Catellatospora sp. TT07R-123: one gene and its partners. The protein of the gene in region 3 interacts with the protein of the main gene of each other region in a pairwise test. Links are inferred from orthologs where the notes say so. Each region holds a gene or a part of one and is shown on either strand. Other genes may lie near its edges.

What was found.
Region 1: the proteins of dnaE (region 3) and Cs7R123_RS20985 interact in binary tests that used the Escherichia coli proteins (3 or more experiments, as listed by UniProt). The link is inferred for Catellatospora sp. TT07R-123 from one-to-one orthologs.
Region 2: the proteins of dnaE (region 3) and Cs7R123_RS19085 interact in binary tests that used the Escherichia coli proteins (3 or more experiments, as listed by UniProt). The link is inferred for Catellatospora sp. TT07R-123 from one-to-one orthologs.

What each region holds. Positions count from the first base shown.
Region 1 is NZ_BNEM01000002.1:133,576-137,847, reverse strand. The notes cover bases 1,434-4,272. They hold Cs7R123_RS20985 (pyridoxal phosphate-dependent aminotransferase), read right to left. Parts: upstream 3,525-4,272; coding sequence 2,343-3,524; downstream 1,434-2,342. Other genes in these bases: Cs7R123_RS20980 (MFS transporter), read right to left, coding at 3,568-4,272; Cs7R123_RS20990 (GNAT family N-acetyltransferase), read right to left, coding at 1,770-2,333; Cs7R123_RS20995 (hypothetical protein), read left to right, coding at 1,434-1,730. Outside these bases: Cs7R123_RS21000 (calcium:proton antiporter), read left to right, coding at 1-253; more of Cs7R123_RS20995, read left to right, coding at 381-1,433. UniProt on the Escherichia coli protein: Shows aminotransferase activity with methionine and histidine as substrates, and to a lesser extent also with phenylalanine.
Region 2 is NZ_BNEM01000001.1:4,412,303-4,416,640, reverse strand. What follows is about bases 1,434-4,338. They hold Cs7R123_RS19085 (DNA polymerase III subunit gamma and tau), read right to left. Parts: upstream 4,024-4,338; coding sequence 1,843-4,023; downstream 1,434-1,842. Other genes in these bases: Cs7R123_RS19080 (DUF11 domain-containing protein), read left to right, coding at 4,186-4,338; Cs7R123_RS19090 (ABC transporter ATP-binding protein), read left to right, coding at 1,434-1,560. In the rest of the region: Cs7R123_RS19095 (ABC transporter ATP-binding protein), read left to right, coding at 1-541; more of Cs7R123_RS19090, read left to right, coding at 538-1,433. UniProt on the Escherichia coli protein: Part of the beta sliding clamp loading complex, which hydrolyzes ATP to load the beta clamp onto primed DNA to form the DNA replication pre-initiation complex.
Region 3 is NZ_BNEM01000001.1:2,634,165-2,641,139, reverse strand. What follows is about bases 2,104-6,212. They hold dnaE (DNA polymerase III subunit alpha), read left to right. Parts: upstream 2,104-2,484; coding sequence 2,485-6,012; downstream 6,013-6,212. Also shown: Cs7R123_RS11170 (RluA family pseudouridine synthase), read left to right, coding at 1-254; Cs7R123_RS11165 (hypothetical protein), read left to right, coding at 311-1,273; Cs7R123_RS11150 (hypothetical protein), read right to left, coding at 6,385-6,771; Cs7R123_RS11145 (YbaB/EbfC family nucleoid-associated protein), read right to left, coding at 6,768-6,975. UniProt on the Escherichia coli protein: DNA polymerase III is a complex, multichain enzyme responsible for most of the replicative synthesis in bacteria. This DNA polymerase also exhibits 3' to 5' exonuclease activity. The alpha chain is the DNA polymerase catalytic subunit.

The DNA of each region.
Region 1 (4,272 bases), on a different replicon or contig from region 3:
CCAGACCAGCTTCAACCTGGCGCTGGGCTCGGCACTGGCCAGCATCGGCCTCACCATCCCGGTGCTCGCGCTCGCCTCCATCTGGCTGCAGAACACCCTCGTGCTCGGCCTGAGCCCGAAGGACATGGTCCTGCTGGCGCTCACCATCGTGGTCACCACCCTGACCGTCGCGCCGGGCCGCGCCACCCTGATGCAGGGCGCGGTGCACCTGACCCTGTTCGGCGTGTTCCTGTTCCTGTCCCTGGTCCCCTGACCGGTCGCCGGCCAACGGTCATCCACTGTTTCCTTGTACGTAAACCAGCAGCTCAGGGCATGGGAAGCCGCTGTCCGATCAAGGACAGACGCGGGCCGGTCGGATCGAGCGGTGTCACGCTCCCGGCGTGTTGAAGCGATCACTTCCGTGCGGCGTGCTCGCCGTGGTCCTGGTCCTCACCGCCGCGTGCGGCGGCTCCTCGGACGACGGCTCCGCCGCGGCGCCCGGACCCGCCGCCTCGTCCGGCCCGGCCGGGATGGCCGGCACGTTCGACAACGTGACCTACGGCCCGAACGCGGTGGTCGTCGACGCCGGCGCCGTGGCGTCCGGGCTGCGCGCCGAGGACGGCAAGGTGTTCCGGTTCGCCGCCGGGACCAAGGGCATCGACAAGCTCGCCCCCGGCAAGACCGTCCTGTTCGGCGGCAAGGCGGTCCGCAAGGTGGCCGCCGTGCGCACCGAGGGCGACCAGGTCGTGGTCGAGACGGCCGACACCACCCTCAACGAGCTCGTCGACACCGGCACCGTCGGCTGGACCGTCCCGGTGGCCTGGGCGGGCCTGTCGGAGAAGGACTACAAGGCGGTCCGGCTCAGCGACGGCACCACCACCCGCGTCGCCGACGTCTCGCTGGTCCGGCAGGCAGGCGACGGGCCCTCGGTCACCAACAAGTGGACGATCGGGGGCGTCGAGGTGACCCTGAAACTCACCCCGAAGGCGACCAGGCTCGACGTGGAACTGGAAGCCTCCCGGGCCAACGCCAAGGTCACCGCGTCGGGCTGGGTCAGCAACTTCACCAACGAGACCCGGATGGAGTTCGACCACGGCGCGGGCAGGTCCATCACCAGCAACATCCGCAAACTGTCGGCCGAGATGGAGGTGACCTGGGCGGCCGTCGGGCGCAGCGGCACCGGCCTGGACACCGACATCGCCCGGCTCAGCTTCCCCTTCGAGGCGCCGATCCCGTTCGTGGTGGGCGGCATCCCGTTCACGCTGAAGGTCAAGTCGGCGATCCGGATCGTGCCCGCGCTGCGCGAGAACTCCTCCAGCGGCGGCTCGTTCAAGGTGACCTACGACGCCGACCAGGGCTTCGCCAAGTCCGGCAGCCCGCTGCTGACCGGCACGTCGGACCTGCGCACCGCCGAGGCGGTGCTCGGCGCCAAGGAGACCGTGACCGCGGGCTACCTGCCGGTCGGGTTCGGCTGGGGCTGGGAGTTCCCGCGCCTGGAACTGGCCACGCTCGGCATCGGCACCTTCGCGTTCATCACCCTCGACACGTACGTGGCGGGGGAGTTCACCCCCGGCACGACGCTGACCGCCGACATCCCGCCCTGCCAGCGCGCGTCGGCGACGCTGCACGCCATCGCGGGATACAAGCTGGAGCTGCTCGGGTTCGCGACGCTCAAGGACCAGACCACGCTCTGGGAGAAGAAGATCGAGAAGTTCAAGGACGACGAGCCCTGCACGCTCACCGGCAAGTGAACGTCGCGGGCCGGACCCCGCCCGGGGTCCGGCCCGCGCTCACGGCCGCGCGTGCCACCGGTCGGCGGTGATGCGCCACAGCACGTGGCGGCGCAGCGGGCTGCCCTCGGGCACGCTCGGGTGGTCGAAGTCCTCGGCCGGGTCGTGGGTCAGCCCCAGCCGCGCCATGACCGCCTGCGAGCGCAGGTTGGTCGTGCTGGTGAACGACACGACCTCGGCGAGCCCCAGGTCGTCGAAGGCGAACCCGAGCACGCGGCGGGCGGCCTCGGTCGCGTACCCGTGACCCCAGTACGGCCGCGCCAGCCGCCACCCGATCTCCACCGCCGGGAGGAAGGGCGCCTCGAAACGCGGCACGGACAGGCCCGTGAACCCGATGAACCGCCCGGTGTCGGCGACCTCCACCGCCCACAGCCCGAAACCGCGCTCCTCGAACCCGGCCTCGATCCGCTCGACCAGCGCATCACTGTCGGCCGGGCTCATCGTCGCCGGGAAATGCGCCATGACCTCCGGGTCGGCGTTCAGGGCGGCGAACGGCGCCAGGTCGGCCGCCTGCCAGCGGCGTAGCAGCAGGCGGTCGGTCGTCAGCAGCGGCGAGCGGTCCATCGGTCGATCCTAGGCCTTGCGCAGCCGGGCGATGGCCTCGTCGAGCACCTCGGGCCGCTTGCAGAACGCGAACCGCACCAGGTGCCGCCCGGCCGCCACGTCGTCGTAGAACACCTGCGACGGCACCGCGACCACGCCGTAGCGCTCCGGCATGGACAGGCAGAACTCCTCCCCGTCGGTGCCGCCCACCGAGCGGATGTCGGCGTTGACGAAGTAGGTGCCCTCCGAGCGCAGCACCGTGAACCCGGCCTCGGCCAGCCCCGCCCGCAACTGGTCGCGGCGGGCCTGCATCCCGGCGGTGAACCCGGTGAAGTAGTCGTCGCCCAGCCCCAGCGCCACCGCGACGGCGGGCTGGAACGGCCCCGCGTTGACGTAGGTCAGGAACTGCTTGACCCGCAGCACCGCCGACACCAGCGGCGCCGGGCCGCTGGCCCAGCCGACCTTCCAGCCCGTGCACGAGAACGTCTTGCCCGCCGACGAGATGCGCAGCGTCCGCTCCCGCATCCCCGGCAGCGTCGCCAGCGGCGTGTGCGGCCCGGCCGCGTCGTCGAACACCAGGTGCTCGTACACCTCGTCGGTCACGGCGTACACGTCGTGCTCGCGGCACAGGTCGGCCAGCAGCCGCAGCTCGTCGGCGTCGAACACCTTGCCGGTCGGGTTGTGCGGGGAGTTGAGCAGCAGCAGCCGGGTGCGCGGCCCGAACGCCGCCCGCAGCTCGTCGGGGTCGAAGTGGAACCGGCCGTCGGCCCCCGGCCGCAGCGTCACCGGGCGGCGCACCGCCTGAGCCAGGGCGATACTCGCCGCGTACGAGTCGTAGAACGGCTCGAAGCACACCACCTCGTCGCCCGGCTCGCACAGCCCGAGGATCGCCGCCGCGATCGCCTCGGTGGCACCCGCCGTGACGACGACCTCGCCGTCCGGGTCGTAGTCCAGCCCCCAGAACCGGCGCTGGTGCGCGCTGACCGCCTGGCGCAGCACGGGCTGGCCGGGGCCGGGCGGGTACTGGTTGAACCCGCCGCGCAGCGCCGCCTCGGCGGCGGCCAGCATCTCGGCGGGCCCGTCGGTGTCGGGGAAGCCCTGGCCCAGGTTCACCGAACCGGTCCGCACCGCCAGCGCCGACATGGTGGCGAAGATGGTGGTGCCGAAGGGGCGCATCCGGGCGACCAGCGGGTCGCCGGCGGGGATCGTCATGTCACCATCTTCGCCGGTCCGCCCACCGCCGGGCCACCCGGGATCATGCGGTCGCGTCGTACGCCCACAGCTGCGGCACCGCCCGCACCAGCGCCGCGACCGTGACCACCGTCAGCGCCCCGCCGATCCCGACGGCCAGGCGCGCCCCGACGGCCGCCCCGCCGAGCCCGTGCACCAGATTGGCCAGCTGCGGCCCGCCCATCAGCACCACCGTCAGCGAACCCTGGATCCGGCCGCGCATCGCGTCGGGCGTGTACGCCTGCGAGATCGCGTTGCGGAACGTGCTCAGCGCGAAGTTGACCGCCCCGCCGCACAGCAGCGCCGCCAGCGCGAACGCCAGGCCCGGCGCGGCCGCGAGCGCGATCACGCAGCAGCCCCACGCCATCGCGGCCCCGGCCATGAGCGCCCCGTGGCGCCGCCTGCGGCTGTAGGAGCCCGACAGCAGCCCGGCTGCGAACACCCCGGCCGGGTACGCCGCGTACAGCAGCCCGAGCTGCCCGCCGCCGCCCGGCGGCCCGCCGAACGCGCGTTCGGCCAGTTCCGGGTAGAGCGCCGACGGCATCGCGAACACCATCGCGGCCAGGTCGACGGCGAGCACCGCGACCAGCACCCGCTGCCGGGCCAGGTAGCCGAACCCGTCGCCGAGGCGTCGCAGCACGCCGCGGCCGGTCGGTGCCGGCTCGGTCGGCGGCAGCGGCGGCAGCCCGGCCACCGCCCACAGCACCACGCCCAGTGCGAGCGTGTCCAG
Region 2 (4,338 bases), 1.8 Mb from region 3 along the record:
CGCCATGGCGCTGTCCTGCGACCCCGAGCTGCTGATCGCCGATGAGCCGACCACCGCCCTGGACGTGACGGTGCAGGCGCAGATCCTGGACCTGATGCGCGACCTCCAGCAGGAGTTCAATTCGGCGCTGGTCATCATCACGCACGACCTCGGGGTCACCGCCGAACTGGCCGACGACGTCCTGGTCATGTACGGCGGCAAGTGCATCGAGTACGGCACCGCCGAGGACATCTTCGAGCGGCCGGAGCACCCCTACACCTGGGGCCTGCTCGGGTCGATGCCCCGCCTGGACCGCCCGGTGACCGACCGGCTGCTGCCCATCAAGGGCACCCCGCCGTCGCTGATCAACGTGCCCTCGGGCTGCTCCTTCCACCCGCGGTGCGCCTTCGCCGACCGCACGGGCGGGGCCAGCCGGAACGAGGTCCCGGAGCTGCTGTCGCTCGACAGCGGCAGCCACTCGGTGCGGTGCCACCTGCCCGCGCCGCAGCGCCGCCAGATCTGGCAGCAAGAGATCAAGCCGAACCTGGAGGGAGCTGCGTGAGCACTCCGTTGAGCACCGAGCCGCTGCTGTCCGTGCGGGGTCTGCAGAAGCACTTCCCGATCACCAAGGGCCTGCTCAAGCGCAAGGTGGGCGCGGTGCAGGCGGTGGACGGGCTGGACTTCGACGTGCGACCGGGCGAGACCCTCGGCCTGGTGGGCGAGTCGGGCTGCGGCAAGACCACCACCGGCCGGCTGCTCACCCGGCTGATCGAGCCCACCGCAGGCAGCATCAGCTTCCAGGGCAAGGACATCACGCACCTGTCTCAGGGCAGGCTGCGCCCGATGCGGCGCGACCTCCAGATGATCTTCCAGGACCCGTACTCGTCGCTGAACCCGCGGCACACCGTCGGTGCGATCGTCGGTGCGCCGTTCCGGATCCAGGGGGTGAAGACCCCGCAGGGCATCAAGAAGTCCGTGCAGGACCTGCTGGAGCTGGTCGGCCTCAACCCCGAGCACTACAACCGGTATCCGCACGAGTTCTCGGGCGGCCAGCGCCAGCGCATCGGCATCGCCCGTACGCTGGCGCTGAAGCCCAAGATGATCATCGCGGACGAGCCGGTGTCGGCCCTGGACGTGTCCATCCAGGCCCAGGTGGTCAACCTGCTGGAAGACCTCCAGCAGGAGCTCGGCCTGACCTACGTGGTGATCGCGCACGACCTGTCGGTGGTGCGCCACATCTCCGACCGGGTCGCGGTCATGTACCTCGGCAAGATCGTCGAGATCGGCGACCGGGACTCGCTGTACCTCAAGCCGCGCCACCCGTACACGTCGGCGCTGCTGTCGGCGGTGCCGGTGCCGGACCCGAAGCGGCGCGCGGGTGACCAGCGCGAACGCATCCTGCTCACCGGGGACGTGCCCAGCCCGATCAACCCGCCGTCGGGCTGCCGCTTCCGCACCCGCTGCTGGAAGGCGCAGGACATCTGCGCGACCACCCCGCCGCCGCTGGTCCGCCAGGACGGCGACGTCGACGGCCACCTGGCCGCCTGCCACTTCCCGATGGCGGTCGGCGAGAAGCGCTGACGGCATCAGCTGCGAGAGGGCGAGGGCACGTGGGTGCCCTCGCCCTCTGCGTTGGTACAACTTGCGGCGGCACGGCCCGTGGCGGTGGCGCGGCGGGTGGCGGCGGCGCGGCGCGCGGTGATCGCTGTCTTCGGTCAGGAGATGCTGGCTGAGGCGAGGTTCTGACCGGAAGCACCGATCAACCCAGCCTGACCCCGCCTGACCCAGCCGGACCCGCCTGACCCGCCTGACCCAGCCTGACCCGGCCGCCGACGCGCGGTCGGCGGCAGGGTGGCAGGCGGGTCAGTCGAGTTTCTCCAGGTTGAAGGAGTGGCGGAGGGAGTCGACGGCGGCCTGCTCGGTGGACTGGCGCGCGGTGGCGGCGTCCATCACCTCGTCGGTGGGCTCGTCGCCGGGATCGAATCCCTCGTACGCGCGCACCCCGCCCGGCGGCGGGCCGTCGAACTCGGGGTCATAGGGCGGCTCGTCCAGCGGGGGGCCGTCGTCGGCGTGTGCCCGGCGCCCGGCCGCGGTCTGGGGCCGGCTCGGCCGCCCCGCGCCGCCGGTCGCACCGCCGGACGTGGCAGGGCCGCGGCGCGCGGCGGGTCCGCTCGGCGCGGCGGTCGGGCGGCTCGGTGCGGCCGGGGCACTGACCGGCGCGGCGCCGGGTGCCACCCCGCCGACCGGTGCCGTGGCGGGCCAGTCGGTGTCACCACCGGGCGGGGCGGGAGCGGCGGGTCGCGGCGCGGCCACCGAGGGGGCGGCGCCGACCGTACGCGCGGGCGCGGCGCCACGCTGGTCGCCGCCGACCTCGCAGCGCAGCTGCCACGTGCCGCCGAGCACCTGGTGCACCGCCTCCAGCAGCGGCGCGGGGTCGTTCTCCACCCCGGACGCGTGGATCTTGTGCTTGAACAGGAGGACCAGCGTGTGCCCGTCGAGGTCGCGGACGACCGCCTCCCGGGCGAACGCGGCGGCCTTCTTGCTCGTCCGACCGATCGTGCGCACGATCTCGTCCCACGAGCGGCGCACGTCGGCGGCGCTGCCCGCGCCACCGGCCGCCGCGGCCCCCGCGGGAGCACTGACGGGAACGGCGCTCACGGGCACGGAGCTCACCGGCGCGGGCGCCGCATTGACCGGCGCCGCACTGACCGGGGCCGCCGCCGGAGTGGGCCGGGCCGCGGCCTGCGGGGCCTGCGGGGCCGGCGGGGCCGGCGGCTGGGCGGGCGCAGCGTCACGGCCGGGTTCGGGCCGGGTCGGGGTCTCGGCGCGAGGTGCTTCGGCGCGGGCCGACGGCTCGGCACGGGCGTGGTCGGCCGGGCGCGGGGCCACGGCGCCCGACTCCAGCCGCTCCAGGCGCTGGAGCAGCGCGGACGCGGAGTCGTCCACGGCGGGCAGCAGCATGCGCGCGGCGATCAGCTCCAGCAGCAGCCGCGGCGAGGTCGCGCCCCGCATCTCGACCAGGCCGTTGGCCACGATGTCGGCGCAGCGCGACAGCGTCGCCGGGCCGAGCTGCCCGGCCTGGGCGCGCATCCGGGTCAGCTGCTCCTCGGGCACGTCCACCAGCCCGTTGGCCGCCGCCTCCGGCACCTGCCGCAGGATGATCAGGTCGCGCAGCCGCTCCAGCAGGTCGCCGGCGAAGCGGCGGGAGTCGTGCCCCGCCTCGGAGACCCGGTCGATGGTGGCGAACGCGGCCGAGCCGTCCCCGGCGATCAGGGCGTCGACCATCTCGTCGATCAGGGCGGCGTCGGTGACCCCGAGCAGGGACACCGCGCGGGCGTACGTGACGCCTTCGGGCCCGGAACCGGCGATGAGCTGGTCGAGCACCGACAGCGTGTCGCGGGCCGAGCCGCCGCCCGCGCGCACCACCAGCGGCAGCACCTGCGGCTCCACCGTGACGCCCTCGGACGCGCACAGCTGCTCCAGGTACGGCCGGAGCACGCCGGGCGGGAAGAGCCGGAACGGGTAGTGGTGGGTCCGGGACCGGATGGTGCCCAGCACCTTCTCCGGCTCGGTGGTGGCGAAGATGAACTTGACGTACTCCGGGGGCTCCTCGACGAGCTTCAGGAGCGCGTTGAAGCCCGCCGACGAGACCATGTGCGCCTCGTCGATGATGTAGATCTTGTAGCGGCTCACCGCGGGCGCGAAGAACGCGCGCTCACGCAGCTCACGGGCGTCGTCGACGCCGCCGTGGCTGGCCGCGTCGATCTCGATGACGTCGATCGAGCCGGGGCCGTCGGGTGCCAGCGCGCGGCACGAGTCGCACTCGCCGCACGGCTCCGGGGTCGGGCCCTTGGCGCAGTTCAGCGAGCGGGCCAGGATGCGCGCGCTGGAGGTCTTGCCGCAGCCGCGCGGCCCGGAGAACAGGTAGGCGTGGTTGAGCCGCCCGCTCTTCAGCGCCTGGATCAGGGGCTCGGTGACGTGATCCTGCCCGATCACCTCGGCGAAGGTGCGGGGGCGGTACTTGCGGTACAGCGCCAGCGCCACGGCTCCTCCATGTCTTCGCGCAGTTCAGGGGCACCGCATGCGTCAGATCCGCGCACGCCGGTTTTCATCCGAACGTCGCCCGCCACCGTACCCCGCGGGGCTGACCATCAGCTCACGCAGTCACTACGATCCCGCAGGCGACACTCGAAGGAAGGCACCACCATGCGACTGCGAACGATCGGCGTGCTCCTGGGCGCCCTGCTGCTGGGCGGGCTCGCCCCGGCGGCGGCGAGCGCGGCGGGCGGCCTCACCCTGTCCGCCGGGCGCGGCTCCGTGGAGATCAGCGAGTACGCGGTGAGCCTCGTCGGGGTCGCG
Region 3 (6,975 bases):
TCGACATCAAGCTGGAGACCGGTCGCACCCACCAGATCCGGGTGCACTTCTCCGCGCTGCGCCACCCCTGTGTAGGTGACCTGACCTACGGCGCCGACCCGACCCTGTCCGCCCGGCTGGGCCTGTCCCGGCAGTGGCTGCACGCCCGGGAGCTCAGTTTCGTCCACCCGGGCAGCGGGGAAGAGGTCCGCTTCGTCAGCGAGTACCCGCCAGATCTCGCGCACGCGCTGTCGCTGCTGCGCGACGCCGGTTAGGGCACGGAAGGGCACCGGCGGTGCCCTTCCGTGCTTCAGCTTTGGAGAGGACCTCAGTGCAGAGGTTGTTGCGGCATCTCGACCAGGTGGTCGTGCCGAGGCTGGCGCGCGGGTTCGCGCGGGCGGCCGGGGGCGGGCTACGGCTGCGGCTGCTGACCGGCATCGCGGTGGTCGGCGTCATCGGTGCGCTGCTGGGCGCGGTGTGGGCGACCCGCCGCCCGGTCGCGCCGTCCGCCGACAGCGCCGCCATGGAGACGGTGCGGGTCGGCGTCGTGCAGGGCCAGAGCGTGCCGCTGTACGCCCGCCAGGCCCGCTCCGAGCTCACCGGCCTGCTCAAGCGCCCGACCGCGTCGCCGGTCGAGACGTACGCCCTGGTCAGCCTGCGCGCCTACCTGGCGCCGGAGCGGCTGACCCCGGTGCTCGGCGGCGTCTCCGTGGTGGAGGTCTACGCCCGGGTGCCGCTGAGCGGCGCGGTGACCCAGTCGGTGCGCATCCCGGCGTTCACGATCCCCGCCGACGTGGTGGCGGGCATGGCGCAGGTGGCGCGCAAGCGCGCGGGCGACGCCGACGACCTGCGCCGGGTCGCCGCGAAGTTGCAGACCACCGACGCGACCGAGGTCGACCTGCGCCAGGGCTACCTGGGCGACTCCACGGTCGCCGCCGCCGAGGCGGAGGCGTACCGGGCCGGGTGCGCCTGCGTGTACGCCGCCGTGGTCCGGGCGACCCCGGCCGCGCTGGACCAGATCGCCGCCCGCCCGGAGGTGCGCGCCGTCGACCCCGCTCCCGAGGTGCGCCGCCTCGACCGGGCGGTGTTCCTGCCGCCGCTGCCCGAGCAGCTGGGCCAGGCCCCGGCCGGCGCCACCGCCACCGCCACCGCCACACCGCCGGCGAGCCCGTCGGCCGAGCCGACCGGCTCCGCCGGGCCGCCGCCGTCACCCGAACCGACGACCACGCCGTCGGACGGGCCCGAGACTCCGGCCGAGTCGCCGAGCGCCATATCCGCCAGCCAGGCACCCTAGTTACACCTGGGTAGGCGCAAAACAGGGCTGGAGGAGTGGGGGCCCGAGCACATAGGGTGGTCAAGCCGGTGCCGGGTGCGTAGCCTGGGCCGCGTTTGATCAGTCCGGGCAGGGTCGGGAGGGCGCACCGTGGAGCGCAGCGGGCAGCGTGGGCCGGACGACCCCACCGCCTGGGGCCAGCCGGGCAACCTGCCGGCGCCGGACACCTCGCGCTGGCGGGTGCTGCTGGACCGCGCCAAGCCGCGCCCCGGTGACCTGAGGCCGTCGCCCGGTCCGGGCGCCGGCGCGCCGTCGGCGGGCGGGGGCGGCCCCACCGGCCGGGTCGAGTGGCGGGCCGCCGCGCCCTCCGAGATCGACCAGGCCGTCAACCTGCTGCGGGGCCAGCTCGACCGGCCCAAGGTGCTCGCCTTCGCCAACCCCAAGGGCGGCGTGCACAAGACCACCGCCACCGTGCTGGCCGCCGCCACCATCGGCAGCGTGCGCGGCCGGGGCGTGCTGGCCTGGGACGACAACGAGCTGCGCGGCACCCTGGGGCTGCGCGCGGGCAGCGCCCGGCACGCCCGCACCATCCGGCACCTGCTCGGCGACCTGATGGAGATCGAGAACTGCCCGCCGTACGAGCTGAAGGACCGGCTCGACGACTACCTGCGCCACGCCTCCGACGGGTCGTACGACGTGCTCGCCGGGGAGGAGAACCCGCGCTTCGCCCAGCGGCTGGACACGCACACCGTGCGCCGGGTGCTGGAGCTGCTCTGCCGCACCCACGAGGTGGTCTGCGTCGACACGGGCAACAACGTCGAGAGCGCCAACTGGCAGACCGTGCTCAACGCCTGCGACCAGCTCGTGATCACCACCGTGCCGCGCGAGGACGCCGCGTTCACCGCCGACTGGATGATCGACCTGCTGCACGAGGTGGGCCTGGGCAAGCTGGCCGAGAACGCGGTCACGCTGCTGTCGTGCGCGACGCCGGGCCAGTCGCCGATGCTGGAGGACCTGCGCAGGCACTTCGCCACCCGTACCCGCGCGGTCGTGGTGGTGCCCTTCGATCCCGCCCTGGAGACCGGCTCCTCGATCGAGTACGGCGCCCTCCAGCCCGCGACCAAGCGCGCCTGGCTGCACGCCGCCGCGGTGATGATGGAGCCGTTCGTCCGCTGACCCCGACCGGGTCGGCGGGCGCGTCGCCGACAGCCCGGCGAGGTAGGCTGGCGCGCGTGTCAGACTCCTTCGTTCACCTGCACGTGCACACCGAATACTCGATGCTCGACGGTGCGGCGAGACTAAAGGAGCTGTTCAAGGAGGCGACCCGGCTCGGGATGCCCGCCCTGGCGATGACCGACCACGGCAACATGTTCGGGGCGTACGACTTCTACAAGCAGGCGACCGCCGCCGGGATCAAGCCGATCATCGGCGTCGAGAGCTACGTGACCCCGAACACGGCCCGCCAGGAGCGCACCCGCGTCCGCTGGGCCGACGGCGGCGAGAACGACGTCTCCGGCGGTGGCGCGTACACCCACATGACGATGCTGGCGGCCGACGCCGACGGCCTGCGCAACCTGTTCCGGATGCAGTCGCGGGCGAGCCTGGAGGGCTACTTCTACAAGCCCCGCGCCGACCGCGAGCTGCTCAATCTGTACGGCAAGGGCGTGATCGGGACGACGGGCTGCCCGTCGGGGGAGATCCAGACGTGGCTGCGCATCGGCGACTTCGACAAGGCGGTCGCCTCGGCCGGTGAGTTCCAGGACATCTTCGGCAAGGAGAACTTCTACCTGGAGCTGATGGACCACGGCATCTCGATCGAGAAGGCCGCGCGCGAGGGCCTGGAGCGGCTGCGCAAGCACCTGAACCTCAAGCCGATCGTCACCAACGACCTGCACTACACGTACGCCGCCGACGCCGACGCGCACGAGGTGCTGCTGTGCGTGCAGTCGGGCTCGACGATGGCCGACCCCAAGCGGTTCAAGTTCGACGCCCGCGACTTCTACCTGAAGTCCGCCGAGGAGATGCGCGCCCAGTGGGACGCCATCATGCCCGGGGCCTGCGACAACACGCTGGAGATCGCCGAGCGGATCGGCGACTACAAGACCGTGTTCGCCCACCGCGACCTGATGCCGTCGTTCCCGGTGCCCGAGGGCCACACCGAGGAGTCGTGGCTGCGTGCCGAGGTGCACCGCGGCCTGCGCGACCGCTTCCCGAACGGGGTGCCGGAGGACCGGCTGCGCCAGGCCGACTACGAGCTCGACGTCATCTGCAAGATGGGCTTCCCGGGCTACTTCCTGGTCACCGCGGACCTGTGCGAGTACGCGCGCAAGGAGAAGATCCGGGTGGGTCCCGGCCGCGGTTCGGCGGCGGGCGCCCTGATCGCGTACGCGCTGCGCATCACCGAACTCGACCCGATGGCGCACGGCCTGCTGTTCGAGCGGTTCCTGAACCCCGACCGCGTCTCCATGCCCGACATCGACATGGACTTCGACGAGCGCCGGCGCGGTGACATGATCCGGTACGCGACCGAGCGCTGGGGCGAGGAGCGCGTCGCGCAGATCATCACGTACGGCACGATCAAGGCGAAGGCCGCGATCAAGGACGCGGCCCGGGTGCTCGGCTACCCGTTCGCGGTCGGCGACAAGATCACCAAGGCGATGCCCCCGGCCGTCATGGGCAAGGACATCCCGCTCACCGGCATCTTCGACAGCAGCCACCCCCGCTACCCGGAGGCGGTCGAGTTCCGGACGCTGTACGACACCGACCCCGACGCCAAGAAGGTCGTCGACACGGCCAAGGGCATCGAGGGCCTCAAGCGCCAGTGGGGCGTGCACGCGGCCGGCGTGATCCTGTCCGGCGAGCCGCTGATGGACGTGCTGCCGATCCAGAAGCGCGAGCAGGACGGCGCCATCATCACCCAGTGGGACATGGGTGCGTGCGAGTCCATCGGCCTGCTGAAGATGGACTTCCTGGGCCTGCGCAACCTCACCGTCATGGACGACTGCCTGGAGGGCATCCAGATCAACCGGGGCGAGACCCTGGTGCTGGAGGACCTGCCGCTGGAGAACCCGCCCACCTACGAGCTGCTGGCCCGCGGCGACACCCTGGGCGTGTTCCAGCTCGACGGCGGCCCGATGCGCGCGCTGCTGCGCTCGATGGTCCCCGACGGCTTCGAGGACATCTCCGCGGTGCTCGCGCTCTACCGGCCGGGTCCGATGGGCGCCAACGCCCACAACGACTACGCCGACCGCAAGAACAACCGCAAGCCGGTGGTGCCGATCCACCCGCAGCTGGCGGAACCCCTCAAGGACATCCTGGGCGACACGTACGGCCTGATCGTGTATCAGGAGCAGGTCATGGCGATCGCGCAGAAGCTGGCCGGGTACACCCTCGGCCAGGCCGACCTGCTGCGCCGCGCGATGGGCAAGAAGAAGAAGGAGATCCTCGACAAGGAGTACGTGCCGTTCTCGGGCGGCATGAAGGAAAAGGGCTACTCCGACGAGGCGATCAAGACGCTGTGGGACATCCTGGTCCCCTTCTCGGACTACGCGTTCAACAAGGCCCACACCGCCGGATACGGCCTGGTGTCGTACTGGACCGCCTACCTGAAGGCCAACTACCCGGCCGAGTACATGGCCGCGCTGCTCACCTCGGTCGGCGACGACAAGGACAAGTCCGCCGTCTACCTCGCCGAGTGCCGCCGCATGGGCATCAAGGTGCTGCCGCCGGACGTCAACGCGTCCACGGCCCGGTTCACCCCGGTCGGCGGCGACATCCGGTTCGGCCTGGCCGCGGTGCGCAACGTCGGCGGCAACGTGGTCGACGCGGTCGTGCGGGCCCGCAAGGAGCACGGCGCGTTCACCGACTTCTACGACTACCTGCGCAAGATCGACGCGGTGGCGTGCAACAAGCGCACCATCGAATCGCTGATCAAGGCCGGGGCGTTCGACTCGATGGGGCACACCCGCAAGGGCCTGCTGTCGGTGCACGCCGACGCCATCGACTCGTTCATGGGCGTGAAGAAGAACGAGGCCATCGGCCAGTACGACCTGTTCGGCGCAGCCTTCGCCGACACCGCCGGCGCGCCGACCATGGTCGTCACCCCGGCCATCCCGGCCGGCGAGTGGGACAAGACCGACCTGCTCGTCTTCGAACGCGAGATGCTCGGCCTGTACGTCTCCGACCACCCGCTGTTCGGGCTGGAGCACGTGCTCAGCAAGGCCGCCGACATGTCCGTCGCCGCGCTGAGCGAGGAGGGCTCGGTCTCCGACGGCCAGATCGTCACGCTGGCGGGCATCCTGTCCGGCGTCCAGCGCCGGATCACCAAGCAGGGCAAGGCCTGGGCCTCGGCCACCCTGGAGGACCTGGACGGCGCCGTCGAGGTGCTGTTCTTCCCCAACACGTACGACCTGGTCGGCCAGTACATCGCCGAGGACGCCATCGTCGTGGTCAAGGGCCGCGTCGACCGCCGCGACGACCAGGCCCGGATGATGGCGATGGACCTGTCCATCCCCGACATCTCGGCTCCCGACGACGCCAAGCCCGTCGTGCTCGCGCTGCCCGCCAACCGGTGCACCCCGCCGCTGGCCGAGCGGCTGCGCGAGGTCCTGTCCACCCACCCCGGGCCCGCCGAGGTGCACGTGAAGATCACCAACGGGCAGAAGTCCAGCACCTACCGGCTCGGCCCCATGCGTGTGGCGCCCGTCCCCGCCCTCATGGCCGACCTCAAGGCCCTCCTGGGCCCGACCGCCCTGGGCTGAGCCCACCCGTCGTCCGCGGTCGGCGCCACGGCCGACCGCGACTCGTCACTCTGCGATTCGCGGCGCGGCGCGGCGCGGGGTTCGCGGGGTTCGCGGCGTGGCGCGCGGTTCGCGGCGCGGTTCGGGGTTCGCGGCGCGGCGCGCGGTTCGGGGCGCGGTTCGGGGTTCGCGGTGAAGATCGCTGATTGAGGTCGGATAGTGTCGCTGAGCCGCAGATTCTGACCGCAGACGGCGATCACCAACCCATCGCGCGACCGCAGACGGCGATCATGAACCCATGGTGCGACCGCAGACGGCGATCATCAAGCCATGGGCGGCCGCCGGCGGCGATCATCCGAGTCGTACCCGGCGCCGGGCGGCCGGGTCGCGGCCTCAGACCGGGATGTCCGGGTGGCGGGTGCCGGCCTTGTCGACGTTTTCGCTGGTGGCGATGTCGGTGCCGGTGGTCTCGTTCGCGGCGGCGGTGATGTTGACGCCCATGCTCTGCATCGCCTCGCCGACCATGCGCCACATGGCCAGGATCGCCGGGCCGATCTGCTCGTAGTTCTGCTGGATCTGCTTGCCGGAGTCGTCGTTGCCCCAGGGGCGGGCGCCGCCGGCCGCCTCGATCCGCGCGCCGAGCCCGTCGCGCAGGCCGCTGACCTCCTGCCCGGCCAGGAACATGCGCCGTCCCGCGTCGCGGCCGGTGTCCGGGTCGAGGTGGGTGCCGTCGCCGGGCGGCCAGGACAGGTGCCGGACCGGGATCTCGTCGCCGCTCACGGGCGGCCGCCCTCGGGCTCCTCGGGCTCGTAGCCCATGATGCCGTCGTGGCGGCGCATCATCACGTTGATGTCGTTGGTGCGCAGGAACTCCGCCGCCCCGGAGCCGGCGGGCAGGACCTGCGACATCAGCGCGGTCACCCCGGCCCCGGCGGCCTCGGCGGCCCGCGCCGTCGTCTTGGTGATCTCCTCGGCGAGCTTGGCC